One region of the Geodermatophilus normandii genome, then DNA from elsewhere that is predicted to be linked to it. Evidence: riboswitches for the same ligand, from Rfam matches in the RefSeq annotation. Region 1 holds a riboswitch; the other holds the start of a gene.
What was found. A riboswitch is a leader RNA that binds a small molecule or an ion and turns the genes downstream of it on or off. The one in region 1 is predicted to bind cyclic di-AMP.
Positions count from the first base shown of each region.

Region 2: linked by a shared signal. The riboswitch ahead of JD79_RS13335 (C40 family peptidase) and the one ahead of JD79_RS24230 (transglycosylase family protein) in region 1 are both predicted to bind cyclic di-AMP.

Region 1 covers NZ_QGTX01000001.1:1,843,957-1,851,337, forward strand. The annotation lists gene JD79_RS09115 (o-succinylbenzoate synthase) at 1-252, shown strand, start outside; gene menD (2-succinyl-5-enolpyruvyl-6-hydroxy-3-cyclohexene-1-carboxylic-acid synthase) at 249-1,925, shown strand; cyclic di-AMP (ydaO/yuaA leader) riboswitch at 2,401-2,568, shown strand; gene JD79_RS24230 (transglycosylase family protein) at 2,573-3,325, shown strand; gene JD79_RS09130 (VldE C-terminal domain-containing protein) at 3,322-3,675, shown strand; gene JD79_RS09135 (class I SAM-dependent methyltransferase) at 3,739-4,359, opposite strand; gene JD79_RS09140 (isochorismate synthase) at 4,359-5,630, opposite strand; gene JD79_RS09145 (demethylmenaquinone methyltransferase) at 5,667-6,386, shown strand; gene JD79_RS22585 (hypothetical protein) at 6,464-6,610, shown strand; gene JD79_RS09150 (phosphoribosyltransferase) at 6,622-7,302, shown strand; gene JD79_RS09155 (geranylgeranyl reductase family protein) at 7,352-7,381, shown strand, end outside.
Region 2 covers NZ_QGTX01000001.1:2,726,502-2,733,882, forward strand. The annotation lists gene JD79_RS13315 (hypothetical protein) at 1-20, opposite strand, end outside; gene JD79_RS22240 (hypothetical protein) at 245-628, shown strand; gene JD79_RS13325 (HNH endonuclease signature motif containing protein) at 677-1,852, opposite strand; gene JD79_RS13330 (GIY-YIG nuclease family protein) at 1,963-2,715, shown strand; gene JD79_RS13335 (C40 family peptidase) at 2,765-3,280, opposite strand; cyclic di-AMP (ydaO/yuaA leader) riboswitch at 3,293-3,426, opposite strand; gene JD79_RS22660 (hypothetical protein) at 3,796-3,954, shown strand; gene JD79_RS13340 (DUF4352 domain-containing protein) at 4,199-4,813, shown strand; gene JD79_RS13345 (hypothetical protein) at 5,341-5,664, shown strand; gene JD79_RS13350 (sigma-70 family RNA polymerase sigma factor) at 5,737-6,816, shown strand; gene JD79_RS13355 (STAS domain-containing protein) at 6,813-7,381, shown strand, end outside.

The sequences.
Region 1 (7,381 bases):
TCGGCGCTGGAGTCCTCGGTGGGCATCGCCGCGGGCGTGGCGCTGGCCGCCGCGCTGCCGGAGCTCCCCTTCGCCTGCGGCCTGGCCACGGTCGCGCTGCTCGACGGCGACGTCACCGGCGCCCCGCTGCTGCCCGTCGACGGCGCGCTGCCGGTGGCCCGTCCCGAGCCCGACCGGCTGGCCGGCGTCCCGGCCCCCGACGACGTGGCCGCGCGGTGGGCGCAGCGGCTCGGTGCGGTGCTCGCCGCGTGAACCCCTCCACCGCACTGGCCCGCGTGCTGGTCGACGAGCTCGTGCGCGGCGGGGTCCGCGACGCCGTCGTCGCGCCCGGGTCGCGCTCGGCACCGGTGGCGCTGGCGCTGGCGGCCGCCGAGCGGGACGGGCGGCTGCGGCTGCACGTGCGGATCGACGAGCGGACGGCGTCCTTCCTCGCCGTCGGCCTGGCCCGCGCCTCCGGCCGGCCGGTGCCGGTGCTCACCACCTCCGGGACGGCCACCGCCCACCTGCACGCCGCGGTGCTCGAGGCCGACGTCAGCGGGGTGCCGCTGCTGGCGCTGACCGCCGACCGGCCGCCGGAGCTGCGCGCCACCGGGGCCAACCAGACGATCGAGCAGCCCGGGCTCTACGGCGACGCCGTGCGCTGGGCGGCCGACGTCGGCGTGCCCGAGGCCGGCCGCGAGGCGGTGCAGAACCGGTACTGGCGCTCGGTGGTGTCGCGGGCGCTGCTGGCGGCCACCGGCGCGCTGTCGGGCGACCCGGGGCCGGTGCAGCTGAACCTGCCCCTGCGCGACCCGCTGCTGCCCGACGGCGAGCCCGCGCTGGAGGGCCCGTGGGCCGGCCGGGACGACGGCGCGCCGTGGACCGCGGGCACGCCGGCGTCGCTGCCGGCCGAGCCCCTCGCGCAGGGGCCGCGCACGCTCGTCGTCGCCGGGGACGGGCCGCCCGCCGTCGGGCGCGCCTGGGCCGCCGGCGCCGCCGCGGCCGGCTGGCCGGTGGTCGCCGAGCCGAGCGGCGGGGCCTGGACCGACGGCGCCGTCCGCGGCGGGGCGTTGCTGCTCGGCGTCGCCGACTGGGTCGACGCCCACCGGCCCGAGCGCGTGGTGGTCGTGGGCCGCCCCACGCTGTCCCGGCCGGTGTCGGCGCTGCTGGCCGACCCGCGGGTGCGCGTGGAGACCGTCGTGACCACACCCCGCTGGCCCGACGCCGGCCGCTCGGCGACGCTGGTCACCCGCGCCGCGCCGCCGTCGGGCCCGCCGGCCGACGACGGCTGGGCCGCGGCCTGGCGGGCGGCCGGCGCCCGGGTGGGCGCGACCGTCGACGCCGCCCTCGAGGCCGAGACGGGCCTGACCGCCGCCCGGCTGGCCCGCGACGTCGTCGCCGCGCTGCCGGCGGGCGCGCTGCTGGTGCTCGGCTCCTCGACGCCGGTGCGCGACGTCGACCGGCTCGCCGTGCCGCGCGGGGACCTGACCGTGCTGGCCAACCGCGGCGTCGCCGGCATCGACGGCACGGTGTCCACCGCCGTGGGGGCGGCCCTGGCGCACGGCGGCCCGGCGGTGGCGCTGATGGGCGACCTCACGTTCCTGCACGACCTGCAGGGGCTGCTCACCGGCGACGGCGAGGCGCGTCCGGACCTCACCGTGGTGGTCCCCGACAACGACGGCGGCGGGATCTTCGCCCAGCTCGAGCCGGGCCGGCCGGCGTACGCCCGCGACTACCGGCGGGTGTTCGGCACCCCGCACGGCCGCGACCTGGTCGGCGTCGCACGGGCCATGGGCTGGGAGGCGGCGGCGATCGGCTCGGCGGACGAGCTGCCGGCCGCCCTGGCGTCCGGCGGCCCTCGGGTGGTCGTCGTCCGCACCGACCAGCGCGCCGAGGCCGACCTGGCCGGATCCCTCCGCGAGGCCGCGGGCCGCGCGCTGGCCTGAGCGGGGTCAGGAGCGCCGCATCTGCTGCAGCGACCAGGCGTTCCCGTCGGGGTCGGCGGAGAACGCGGAGCGAGCCCGGGGCTCCCTCGGGGCCGAGCCGCTGGACCTCGGTGGTCTCCACGCCGCGCCCGACGAGCTCGACGCGCACCGCGTCCGGGCGGCCGGTCGCTGCCGGGGCGCATGGGGTGCGTCACACGACGGCGTCGCGCGGAGGGGCGCGGCCCGTCCCGACGCGGCCGACCCACGGCGGACGGAACGGTCCGTCGACGCGGGGCGAACAGCGCGTTCCGGAATCCCACGGGCGGCTGCGCCGGCCGCCTCCTCCGGTCACGGCGACGTCACGTGGTTCCCCAGGGGCCCCGTGGCGACACCGGATGTGAGCGCCGTCACGACGACAGTTCACATGACCATATGTAACGTTTTGGCTGCGCTCAGCAAATGAGAGCGCGGCGCCGGTCCGCCAAACCCTGCCCACCGGTCGCCCACGTCAACTCCCAGGGCAGGGGTGGGGGACCCACTTCCGGCGCGCGACGGCTCACGGGGGCCTGTCCTTGCGCGCCTCGGGGTGAAGCCGCGGACCGCGGCCGGGCACCGATCGCCCGAACCCGACAGCTCACCTCGCCGGCGGCGATCGGGAGATCATCCTCATGCCCAAGCACCGCGCACCCCGCTATGTCCGCACCAAGTCCGTCATCGCCAAGGCCCCCGTCGCGGCCGGCGCCGCGGCCGTCGGGCTCGGCGTCCTGAGCACGCCCGCCGCCTCGGCCTCCGCCGGCCACGACTGGTCCGGCGTCGCCCAGTGCGAGTCCAGTGGCAACTGGGCCATCAACACCGGCAACGGCTACTACGGCGGCCTGCAGTTCAGCCAGTCGACCTGGGCCGCGTTCGGCGGCACCGACCTCGCCGCGCGCGCCGACCTCGCCACCCCCGCCCAGCAGGTGCAGATCGCCGAGGCGGTCCTCGCCGGGCAGGGCATCGGCGCGTGGCCGTCCTGCGGGAAGTACCTGGCCGGCGGCACGACCGCGGCCGCCGCCGAGGCGCCCGCGGCCGCTCCCGTGGCCGAGGCCCCGCGGCCGCCCCGCCGCCGAGCAGCCGACGCCCGAGGCCGTCACCGAGGACTACACCGTCCGCTGGGGCGACACGGTCGCCAAGATCGCCGCCGCGCACGACCAGAGCTGGCGCGAGCTGTACCAGCGCAACGTCGACGTCATCGGCTCGAACCCGAACCGGATCTACCCGGGCCAGGTCCTCGCCGTCAGCGGCCCGGCCGCCGAGGCCCCGCGGCGGCCGAGGCGCCCGCCGCGCCCGCCGCCGCCGCCGGCAACGCGGCCCGGCCGCCACCCCGCCGATCGCGCAGGCGGCCCCGGAGGTCGCGCCGACGTCGGCGACCGCGCACGTGACCAACACCGCCGGCGCGCTCAAGCCGGCGGCGCAGGCCGCGGCGGACGCCGTCGTCAGCAACGTGCCGGGCGCCGCCGACATCACCCTCGGCGGCACCCGCGCCAGCGCGGTCGACCCGGCCGGGCACCCGTCCGGCCTGGCCGTGGACTACATGGTCATGTCCGACGCCGCCCTCGGTGACGCGATCGCCCAGTACCACATCGACCACTGGGCCGAGCTCGGCGTCGAGTACGTCATCTGGCAGCAGCGGATCCTGACCTCGCCGGACGCCGCCTGGCGGGCGATGGAGGACCGCGGCGGCGTGACCGCGAACCACTTCGACCACGTGCACGTGAACTACGCGGGCTGATCCCCGCCCCGACGAGGGCCCCGACCGCACTCCGCGGCCGGGGCCCTCGTCGTCCCCGGCGACTCAGCCGGGCCGGCGCCAGACCAGCGAGTACCGCCAGAACACCCGCCGCCGCACCCGCACGCCGGGGAGCACCGTGCGCGCCCGCGCCCGCACCTCCCGGGTGGTGAGCACCGGGTCGCGCACCGGCATCCCGGGCGTCCCCCCGCCGCCCCGCCGGCCGCGGACGAGGTCCCCGATCCCCAGGACCCGGTCCAGGACCGCGGCCAGCGCCTCGACCGGCAGGTCACGGGGGAGGTCGGTGCGGGGCAGCGCCACCATCGCCAGCACGCCCCCGGGCCGCACCGCGGCGGCGAGCGTCCGCAGCGCCTCCTCCAGCGGCAGGTGGTGCAGCACGCTCATCCCGACGACGGCGTCGTAGCCGCCGTCGGGGAGCGGCACCGTCAGCACGTCGGCCCCCACGACGCGGACGTTGCCCGGCACCCGCCCCCGGGCCAGCGCGACCATCTCCGGGGACCGCTCGACGGCGTCCACCGCGGCGGCCCGCCGGGCGAGGACGGCGGCGAGGTCGCCGGCGCCGCAGCCGACCTCGAGGACCCGCTCGCAGCGGTCCGGCAGGGCCCGCAGCAGCAGCGGCCAGTAGATCGCGTTGTGGTCCCGGCGCAGGTCCGGGACCAGCCGCATCAGCCCTCCAGCGCGGCCTGGAACGCGGCGAACTTCGACTGGGTCTCGGCCAGCTCGGCAGCGGGGTCGGACCCGGCGACGATGCCGCAGCCGGCGAACAGCCGCGCCGAGCACGGGTCGGAGTCGCCCAGCTGCGCGCAGCGCAGGGCCAGGCCGAACTCGCCGTCGCCCCGCCCGTCGAGCCAGCCCACCGGCCCGGCGTAGCGGTCGCGGCCCATGCCCTCGAGCTCGGCGATGACCGCCGCGGCGCGGTCGGGCGGGGTGCCGCAGACGGCGGCGGTCGGGTGGACGGCGTCGACGAGCTCGAGCAGTCCGGCCCGCCCGCGCGCGCCCGAGCGTCGCTGGGTCCCGACGACGTCGGTGGCCAGGTGGCGCACGTTGGCCAGCGTGAGCAGCGAGGGGCCGTCCGGCACCGACAGGGCGGTGCAGTACGGGTCCAGCGCCCGCACCAGCGAGTCGACGGCGAGGGCGTGCTCGGCGCGGTCCTTGGCGCTGGACAGCAGGCCCGCGGCCAGGCGCTCGTCCTCGGCGCCCGCGCCCCGCGGGGCGGTGCCGGCCAGTACCCGCGCCGACAGCTGCCGGCCGGTGCGGCGCAGCAGCAGCTCCGGCGTGGCGCCGAGCAGGCCGTCGACGGCGAAGGTCCAGCAGTCGGGGAACCGCTCGGCGAGCCGGCCGAGCAGCCGGCGCGGGTCGAGGGGCACGTCGGCGGTGACCAGCAGGTCGCGGGCCAGCACCACCTTGGCGAGGTCGCCGTCGCCGATGCGGTCCACGGCGGCCGACACCGCGCCGCACCAGGTGGCCGGGTCGAGGGCGCCGTCGGCGTAGCGGAGCCGGGACGGCGGTGGGAGCAGCGGCTCGCGGGAGGCGGGCAGGACGTCGCGCGGGTCCGCGTCGCCGGTGGTGGTCACCCAGGCCACGCCGCCGCGGCGGCCGACCACGACCTCCGGGACGACGAACACCGACGTCCCCGCGGCCGGGTCGAAGGCGATGCTGGCGAACACGACCGGGCCGGAGCCGGGCACGCCCACCCCGTCGTCGGTCGATCCGGCGGTCCGCTCTGCCCACCAGGCAGCGGCCTCGGCCAGCGCGCCCGGGCCGGAGACCTCCAGGCGGTCGGCCTCGCCCCAGCCGACCAGTCCCTCGCCGCGGCGCACCCAGGACACCGCGCCCTCGCGGGGCAGCAGGTGCAGCAGGTCGGGGGAGTCGGGCAGCGCGACCGTGGTGGACGCGGGCGCGGCGGCGTCCCGCGAGGTCACCGCCGCTGCCGTCACGCTCCCCAGCGTAGGCAGCCGGTAGCGTCGACCGCCGTGGCAGACCGGCGAGACAGCGCACACACCGCCGGGCGGCGGGCCGGTCTGGACAAGCAGCCGCACGAGGTGGCGGCCATGTTCGACGGCGTCGCGCGCCGCTACGACCTCACCAACACCGTGCTCTCCGGCGGCCGCGACGTGTCCTGGCGGCGGGCCACGCGGGAGGCGCTGGGCGCCCGGCCGGGGGACGTCGTCCTGGACGTGGCCGCCGGCACCGCCGTCTCCACCGTCGAGCTGGCCGCCGGGGGAGTGCACGCGATCGCCTGCGACTTCTCGCAGGGGATGCTGCGGGCCGGCGCCGCCCGGCCGGTGCCCAAGGTGGCCGGTGACGCCATGGCGCTGCCCCTGGCCGACGCCAGCGTCGACGGGCTGGTCATCTCCTTCGGCCTGCGCAACGTGGCCGACGCCGACGCCGCGCTGCGCGAGTTCGCCCGCGTGGTGCGCCCCGGCGGCACGCTCGTCGTCTGCGAGTTCTCCAGCCCCACGTGGGCGCCGTTCCGCACCGTCTACACCGAGTACCTCATGCGGGCGCTGCCGGTGATCGCCCGCGCGGTGAGCAGCAACCCCGACGCCTACGTCTACCTGGCCGAGTCCATCCGGGCGTGGCCGGACCAGGCCGCCCTGGCCACGCGCATCCGGGCCGCGGGCTGGGCCGACGTCGAGTGGCGCGACCTCACCGGCGGGATCGTCGCCCTGCACCGCGCCCGCCGCCCCTGACGAAGGACCCCGTCCTCCCCGCCCCTCGCACGCCCGGGGCGGGACCCGGGACGGGCCCGAGGGCATAGCGTCGGCACATGACGACACCGACCCCGATGCCCGAGCCGCCCGGGCCGTCGCCGTCCCCGGTGGACCCGATCTCGCCGCCGTCGCCGGCCCCGCTGCCGCAGCCGAGCCCCACCGACCCGACCGCCCCTCCGCCGACGGGGCCGCAGCCGGTCTGACCGGTTCCGCGGTGCACGGCCGTCCCTACCGCGACCGGCGCGACGCCGGCCGGCGGCTCGCCGCGTGCCTGACCGACCCCGCCCGCGCGACCGCCGTCCCGCTCGGCCCCGGCGCCCTCGTCCTCGGCCTGCCCCGCGGCGGCGTCCTGGTCGCCGCGGAGGTCGCCGCCGCGCTGGGTGCCGAGCTCGACGTCGTCGCCGTCCGCAAGCTGGGCCTGCCCGGCCGGCCCGAGCTGGCCATGGGCGCGCTGGCGGCCGTGGGGGAGGCGGTGGAGAGCGTCCGCAGCGAGGTCGTGCTCGCCCGCGTCGCGGTCGATCCCGACGCCGCCGAGGAGGTCCGCCGGGCCGAGCTCGCCGAGCTGCGGCGCCGCCAGCACGCCTACCGCGGCGACCGCCCGCCGCCCGCCCTCGCCGGCCGCACCGTCGTCCTCGTCGACGACGGCCTGGCCACCGGCTCCACCATGCGCGCCGCGCTCGCCGCCGTCCGGGCGGCCGGCGCCGCCGCGGTCGTCGTCGCCGTCCCGGTGGGCACCCCCGACGTCTGCGCCGCGCTCGACGCCGACGAGGTGGTCTGCCCGCTCACCCCCGAGCCGTTCGGCGCGGTGGGCCGCCACTACGACGACTTCGGCGAGACCTCCGACGACGAGGTCCGCTCCGCGCTCGCCGGCGCCCCCGGTCCGGGGCCCGCCTAGGCTCGGACGCCGGTCCACCCGGGGCCGGCGACGACGAGGGAGCCAGCGCGTGACGAGTCCGGCCGGCGGGGACAGCGCC
Region 2 (7,381 bases), 880 kb from region 1:
CCCGCAGAGTTGGTGCGCATCATTGATTTCCTCAACGAGCAGATGAGTCCCGCGGAGGTTCTTGGCGTCGAGCTTCAGCAGTTCGTTGGAGACGGGCATACGGTCTATGTCCCGCGAGTCGTGGGTCGAACCAGTGGTGCTGTGGCCTCGAAGGGGGGGCGCCGCGCAGAGCGGCCAGTTGTGGGACCGGAACTCGTTCCTCGACGCAGCCGCAGCACGCTGCTCACCCGCTGAGGTGTCTCTGATGCGTCGCCTGATCGAGGACGTCGAAGGCCGTGGCCTGAAGATCAACCCCGGTCGGGGTGCCACTCCTGGCCTCTCGGGTTGGTATTCAGTAGCAGGTCAGCCCACTGGAGTCTGGGTGCTCAATGCAAACAATGAGAGCCCGAAGACACGGTCCTATGTCGTGCTGTATCTCGCGGACCTACTCCCGAGGGTGGGTGCCGACAGGCTCGAACGTGCTGCTCGGATCCTCGAGACGTTGCCGTCCATGGCCGGCAAGATCGGGCTTGCGCGGCAGAGCCAGTGGAAGAAGTACCCGTCGCTCTACCTAGCTGACATCGCCGGTAAGCCCACGGAGGAGAGGGTCCTCTTCGACGCATTGAACGAGCTCACAGCGGACGTGTGACTCCGTCGGGAGGCCAGGTCGACAACGAGGCGGGTGCTGGCCAGGACGTCAAGCGACCGGGGCCAGTAGCGGTGCCGGGGTGGTGATCTCCGACCCGTCGGGTCGCCAGGTGTGCCATCGGCCGTCGGGTTGTCGTTCGACGCGGAAGCCGTGGTGGACCTTGGTGTGGTGGCGTTCGCACAACAGTGCTGAGTTCTCGAGGCTGGTCTCGCCGCCGTCGATCCAGTGGACCAGGTGGTGGACGTCGCACCACCAGGTCGGTGCTCGGCAGCCGGCGAAGACGCAGCCGCCGTCGCGGAGCTCGGTGGCCCGGCGCAGGTGGCGGTCGGCGAGGCGGTGCGCGCGGCCGAGGTCGAGTGGGGCGCGGTCGGGGCCGAAGACGACGCGGGAGACGGCGCCGTCGCAGGCCAGCCAGCGGGCGCGGGCGGCGGAGAGCACGGTGCCCGAGCCCAGGGTGGCGGTGCCCTGGCCGGTGGCGGGGTCGGCGAGGTCGGCGAGGTCGATGCGGACCGCGACGTGGGGCTTGACCGTCCGCAGCGTCGGCAGGCTGCCGGCGGCCAGCGCGTTGTCGGCCAGTTGCACGAGGGCGTCACCGAGGCGCTGGGCGCGGGTCCGCTCGTCGCCGGCCGGGCGGTCGGCCTGGGTGAAGGACTCCAGGGCGACGGTGAACTTCTCCCCGCCGACGGCGTCCAGGCAGCCGTGGAGGGTGCGGGACCCGTCGGCGTGGGTGACCACCGTCAGCGAGCGGCCCTCGGTGGGGTCGGGTTCGGGGCCGTCGGGGTCGAGGTCGTCGCAGTAGCGCTGCACCACCGTCACCAGGTCGGTGTGCGGCTGCTCGACCGCGATCCCGGTGAAGACGGCGTCGATCACTGCCAGGTCCACGCCTTGCTCCGCGGCGGCGGCCAGCCGTGCCGGTGTGACCGCGCGTGCGGTGACCGCGACCTGCTCGGCGGACACCAGGCCGGCGTCGTGCGCCTCGGCGAGGGCGGGCAGGTGCGCCAGCGCCCGCCCGTTGCGCACCAGCCGCGACGCCTCGGAACCCGAGAGCCGGCAGTGCCCGCGCAGCCAGGAGGTCATCGACCGCTGCCCGTCCCGCTCGGGCGCCTGCGACAGCTCCGCCGCCCGCACCCGGCGGGCCAGGGCGGCGTCGATCCGGTTGCGCTCGGCGACCAGCGCGGCGACGCCGTCGAGGACGTCACCGCTCCCTGGATCACCCGAACACATGTACGAATTGTACGCCACCGCAGTGGTCCCCTCAACCTGAAACCGCAGGTCAAAGCGCTAATCGGTCAGGAGCAGAAGCTGTCGACGACCTCGTGGGTAGGGCGACCGGGATGGAACTCGACGACGCCACGGCCCTGAGGGCGGCGCTGCACGGCCACGTGCCACGGGCGGTCCGCACGCACTGGGTCGACGTCGACGGCGTCCGCTGGCCGCTGCGACAGGTGGTGACCCTTGCGGTCGCTGGCGACCGGAGCCGCGTCACCACCCGGGCTGCCCACCGGGCCCTGCGAGAGCTGGGCTTCCGGACGAGCGAGCGGACGGAGAGCTGGCGGAGCGAGGTCCCCAGCGTCACCCCGCTCCTCGACGCGCTGAACGCCGCGACGCCCGCAGACTTCCTCGCCGCCGGCCGAGCCGCGAGCAACGAGCCGGGGCTCTACAGCTGGTGGGCCGACGACCAGGGCGCGGCCGACCTGACCCGGGGTCTCGGGCACGAGGTGGTGCCGGGCCTCGTCTACGCGGGCCGCGCCGGGGGCATCCGGCCGAGCGGCGTGCGGTCGAGCAACACGCTGTGGGGCCGCATCGCCACGATGCACCTCGGTGGCCGCCGGCAGTTCTCCACCTTCCGGCTCACGCTGAGCGCCTGCCTGTCCCCGGAGGGCGGTCCGGCCGTCGACGGGCAGGAGCTGACCGGCTGGATGCACCGGCACCTGCGGGTCGCGGTCCTCCCGCTGCCGATCGAGTCGGTGGCGCCGGGGGAGGAGCGGCTGCTCGAGCTCGCCGACCCGCCCCTCAACCTCCGCGACGTCCCGAGGACCGACCTGCGCCGCGCGCTCACCCGCCGTCGGAAGGCCCTGCCCACCTGACACGGCGGCGCCCCGGCCACGAGGGCCGGGGCGCCGTCGAGAGCGTGCGTCAGGCGACGCGGCGTGCGCCCGCGTAGCTCGGCATCGAGTCCAGGTTGACCACGGCCACCGGCTTGCCGGCGGTCGAGGCGTGCACCATCTGGCCGTTGCCGATGTACATGCCCACGTGCGACACGGGGCTGTAGAAGAACACCAGGTCGCCCGGCTTGAGGTCGGCCTTCGCCACCGGGGTGCCGAACGTCGACTGGGCCTTCGAGGTGCGCGGGATCGTGATGCCCGCGGCCTTGTAGGCGTAGCTGGTCAGCCCGGAGCAGTCGAACGTGTTCGGGCCGGCGGCGCCGTACACGTACATGTCACCGCGCTGGGCCAGGGCGGTGTCGACGGCGATCTGGGCCGCGCCGTTGGGAGCAGGCGCTGGGGCGGCGGCCACGGTCGCGGTGGTGCCGACGCCCCCTGCAGCAGCGGAGGCGGGGAGGGGCGAGAGGGCGATGCCGGCCCCGGCGATGGCGGCGACGGCGACACCGCGGAACGAGCGACGAGCGAGGGACGTGCGAGTGGTCGTCATCGACGACGGTTCTCCTGTTCTCCACGGCCGCCTACCGGGTTAGCTGACGGGTTCGGACGGGGGAGTCGCCCGGCGCGACGGATCGCGCTCCACCCCAGGACTGCGGTGGGTCCCCGGCCCGGGTACCGGCTGGGTGCCGGCATCCGGTTCGGCGTGTCCGGCGGGTGTCACGCGGGTGGTGACGAGGGCCCCGGCCGGTCCGCGACGACGGTAGGGAGCGGTTGCGGGCCCCTCCACCGGACCGAGGCCGCGCCACGCCCGGGCCCGGCCTCCCGACTTGACGCCGGCCGCGGATCCGACACGCCACCGTCACCACCACGGACGGCGGCGCAGCACCCGGCCGGCGGCCGCCCGGGCGGCACGGACACGCCGGGCCCGACGAGAAAGGACGAGACGGTGCGCCCGCACTCCGGGTCAGCGGCCCGCCACGCCCGCGGAGGTCGCCGGGATCTCGACGGTTGGCCCGCCCGTTGTCGGGGCACCCGTTGGAGCAGTCGAGAGGAGGGAGCACCCCCATGGGCATGTTGAGGAACGTGATCGCCTCGGGCGTCGCCGCGAAGGTCGTCCAGGAGCTCCGGAAGCCGCAGAACCAGGCGAAGATCAAGCAGTTCATCCGGGACTACCAGGCCAAGAACAAGGGTGGCGGCACGCGACCGACCGGTCGCGGGTACTGACCCCGCACGCTCGACCGCGGCCCCCGTCCCTTCCGGGACGGGGGCCGCGGTGCGTCCCCGGCTTCGTGACCTCCGTTTCCGCCGCTGCGCATGAGACACCTGTGAGTGCTGAGGACGACTCCGTACCGATATGGGTCGTTCCGGGACGCGGCCGTGTCACTGTCCCGTGTGTCACGCCCGGTGGCGGTGCAGCAGACATGTGCAGCGACCCCCGCTTCTCGGGCTCTCACCCCCGGGGGATCCGATGACCTACTCTCCGCCGCTCCCGCAGCAGCCCGTGCCTGCTCCTGCCCCGAAGAAGCCGTTCTACAAGAAGGCCTGGTTCCTCGTCCTCGCCGCGATCGTCGTCATCATCATCGGCGTCAACGCGAACAAGGGCGGCGGTGCCGACACCGGTTCAGCCGAGGCTCCGGGCGACAACGGCGCGGCCAGCGCCGACTCCGGGGACGCCACCGAGGCCAGCGCCGTCGGCATCGGTCAGCCGGCGGCCGACGGCGACTTCCAGTTCGTCGTCAACGGCGTCGACTGCTCGCAGACCGAGCTCGGCGACGAGTACCTCAGCACGCAAGCGCAGGGGCAGTTCTGCATCGTCGACGTGACGGTGAGCAACATCGGCAGTGAGGCGCAGGGCTTCTTCGGTGAGAACGCCACCCTGCTCAACGCCGAGGGCCAGGAGTTCAGCGCCGACAGCGAGGCTGCCTTCTACCTGCAGGACTCGTCCTCGCTCTACGAGGAGATCAACCCCGGCAACACGCTCAACAGCAAGGTCGTCTTCGACGTCCCGGCCGGCATGACCCCCAGCGGCATCGAGCTGCACGACTCCGCGTTCTCCGGTGGCGTGACCGTCGCCCTGCAGTAAGCAGCGCTCAACCACAGGGGGTTCCGCCGACCGGCGGGACCCCCTGTGTCGTCTTCGAGCCATGATGTGGCCGGGCTCGCGAGCCCGGATCGGGGTGCAGTCGAGTTCCGTCCAGCAACACCCCGACCGGGGCGGACACGACCCGGTTCCCGGTGACGACGATGCTCCGGCGGACGGGGCGCGTGCACGGCGGGATGGTCCCGCCGTTCACGCGAACCGGTGCCGTCCCCGCCGGGGGCACGGGTGTGGGGGCGGCACCGGCCCACGGACAGGAGAGGCGCCGGCGCGCTCCGCATGACGGGAGCGGGGACGCCGGCGACGGCGCCGGGCCCGCGGCGGGCCGGGGCCGGGGCCGCGCGGGCGCCGGACCTCCGCGTCATGGACCGGGGCGGCCCGCGTCAGCGCCCGTCCGGACACCGTGCGTGACCGCCGACCCGTCGACGGCGGCGTCCCGGCGCGCCGCGTCATCCCGGCCCGGGGACGGCGTCGTCACCGGTGCAGGGGGATCGAGGGAGGCGAGCAGCGCCATGACGACGAGCAGCGCCACGACGACGAGCGGGACGACGAGCGGGACGACCGGCGGGGCAGGCGCGGAGCGGGCGGCCGCCCCCGGGGTCCCGGCTCCCCGGGGGTCGCAGGAGCGGCTCCAGCACGTGGAGGAACTCCGCCGGGCGGCGACCCACCTGGCGGCGGCACAGTTCCTCGAGAGCCGCGCCGACCGTTCGGCCAGCCCCGTGCTGGCGGGCCTGCTGCGCGACCGGGCCCGCGAGCGCCGCCGCAGGGGCGAGCGCATCCTCGTGCGGCTCGGGGTGCGGCCCGTGCGGGGCGGGCCGCCCGGGCAGCGGTGCTGAGCAGGCGGTTCCCCGCCGGGAGCGGGAGCGGAAGGGGAGGCGGAGCCGGGACGCGCGGCGTAGCTTTCCGCCATGGCCGCCGCGGGGCGGGCCGGCCCGGCCCAGGACGGGCCGTCGCCCGCCGAGATCACGGCGCTGATCCCGCTCGTCCGGCGGATCGTCGCCGCCCGGGTCCCCGACCACGCGACCGCGGACGACCTGGTGCAGGAGACGCTGACCCGGGTGCTCGCCGCGTCCGGGCGCGTCGAGCCGGGGATGCTCGAGCCCTACGCCATCGTGACGGCCCGCAACGTCGTCGCCTCCCTCTGGCGGGACCAGGACCGCCAGCGGCGCAACCAGCACCGCGTCGTCGACCTCCGCCCGCCGGAGGCGCCGGACGAGGACGTCCTCGTGCAGGAGGACCGCGAGGCGGTCACCGCGGCCCTGACCCGGCTGAGCGACCGGGAGCGCGCGACGCTGCTCGCCCACGAGGTGTCCGGGCAGGACACCCGGTCGCTCGCGGCGGAGCTGGGGTCCACGGCGGGCGCGGTGGCCGCCCAGCTCAACCGGACCCGCGCGCGGCTGCGGGTGGAGTACCTGCTCGTCCTCGAGAACACCGAGCCCCCGACCGACCGGTGCCGGCCGGTGCTGCTGGCCCTCTCCAGCGGCGACCGCCGCCGGCAGCGCGAGGTCGACGCCGCCCGCCACCTGCTCGAGTGCGACCTCTGCGCTCGGCTCAGCGAGCCGCTCGTGGGGCGGGGCCGGAACCGGGACGCCGACGTCCGCGTGCCCGTGCAGTCCGACGCCGACGTCGTGGCCGCCCGCTCGGCCGCCCGCGAGGCCGCGACCGGGATCGGCTTCCCCCCGACCGACCTGACCGCGATCGCCACCGCCGTGTCCGAGGTGACCCGCAACATCGTCAAGTTCGCCGACTCCGGCGAGGTCGTCATCGAGGTCCTGGAGGAGCCGCGGCCGGGGATCCGCATCGTCGCGCGCGACGTCGGTCCCGGCATCCCCGACGTCGACCGCGCCCTGCGCGACGGCTACAGCACCTACGACGGGCTGGGCCTGGGACTGCCCGGCGCCCGCCGGCTGATGGACGAGTTCGCGATCGTGTCCGAGGTGGGCCGCGGCACCACCGTGACCATGACGAAGTGGTGGGGAGAGCGATGACCGGCACGCAGGACGACGGCAACCGTGGAGGAGCCCGGGCCGAGTCCCCGCGGACGCTGGGCCCCGACGAGATGGCCCTGCTCCCCGAGCTCGTCGCGCACCTGCGCGAGCACCGCACGAAGCTGCGCCAGGAGTGGGCGTCCCGGATCCGCGAGGAGAACCTGCTGCAGGCCATGACCAGCCAGGAGATGTCGGCCGAGACGACCTCCGTGTACGACAACTACGTCGAGGTGCTCGAGACCGGCAGCGTGGCGGCGCTGCAGCAGTACGCCCGCGACCTCTCCGAGCGGATCATCCCGCGCGGCGTGGAGACCCACGAGGTCGTCGGCATCGTGCTGCTGCTGCGCGACGTGCTCGCCCGCTCGCTGTTCGAGAAGTACCAGCGCGACTTCGGCATGCTCAACCGGGTCCTGGACGCCTACGAGCCGGCCGCCAACCGCATCGCCAACACCGTCGCGGTCAGCTTCGTCGACGAGCGCGAGCGGGTCATCCGGCAGCAGCAGGACTCCATCCGGGAGCTGTCGACGCCGGTGCTCCCCGTCCGCGAGCGGCTGCTGATCCTGCC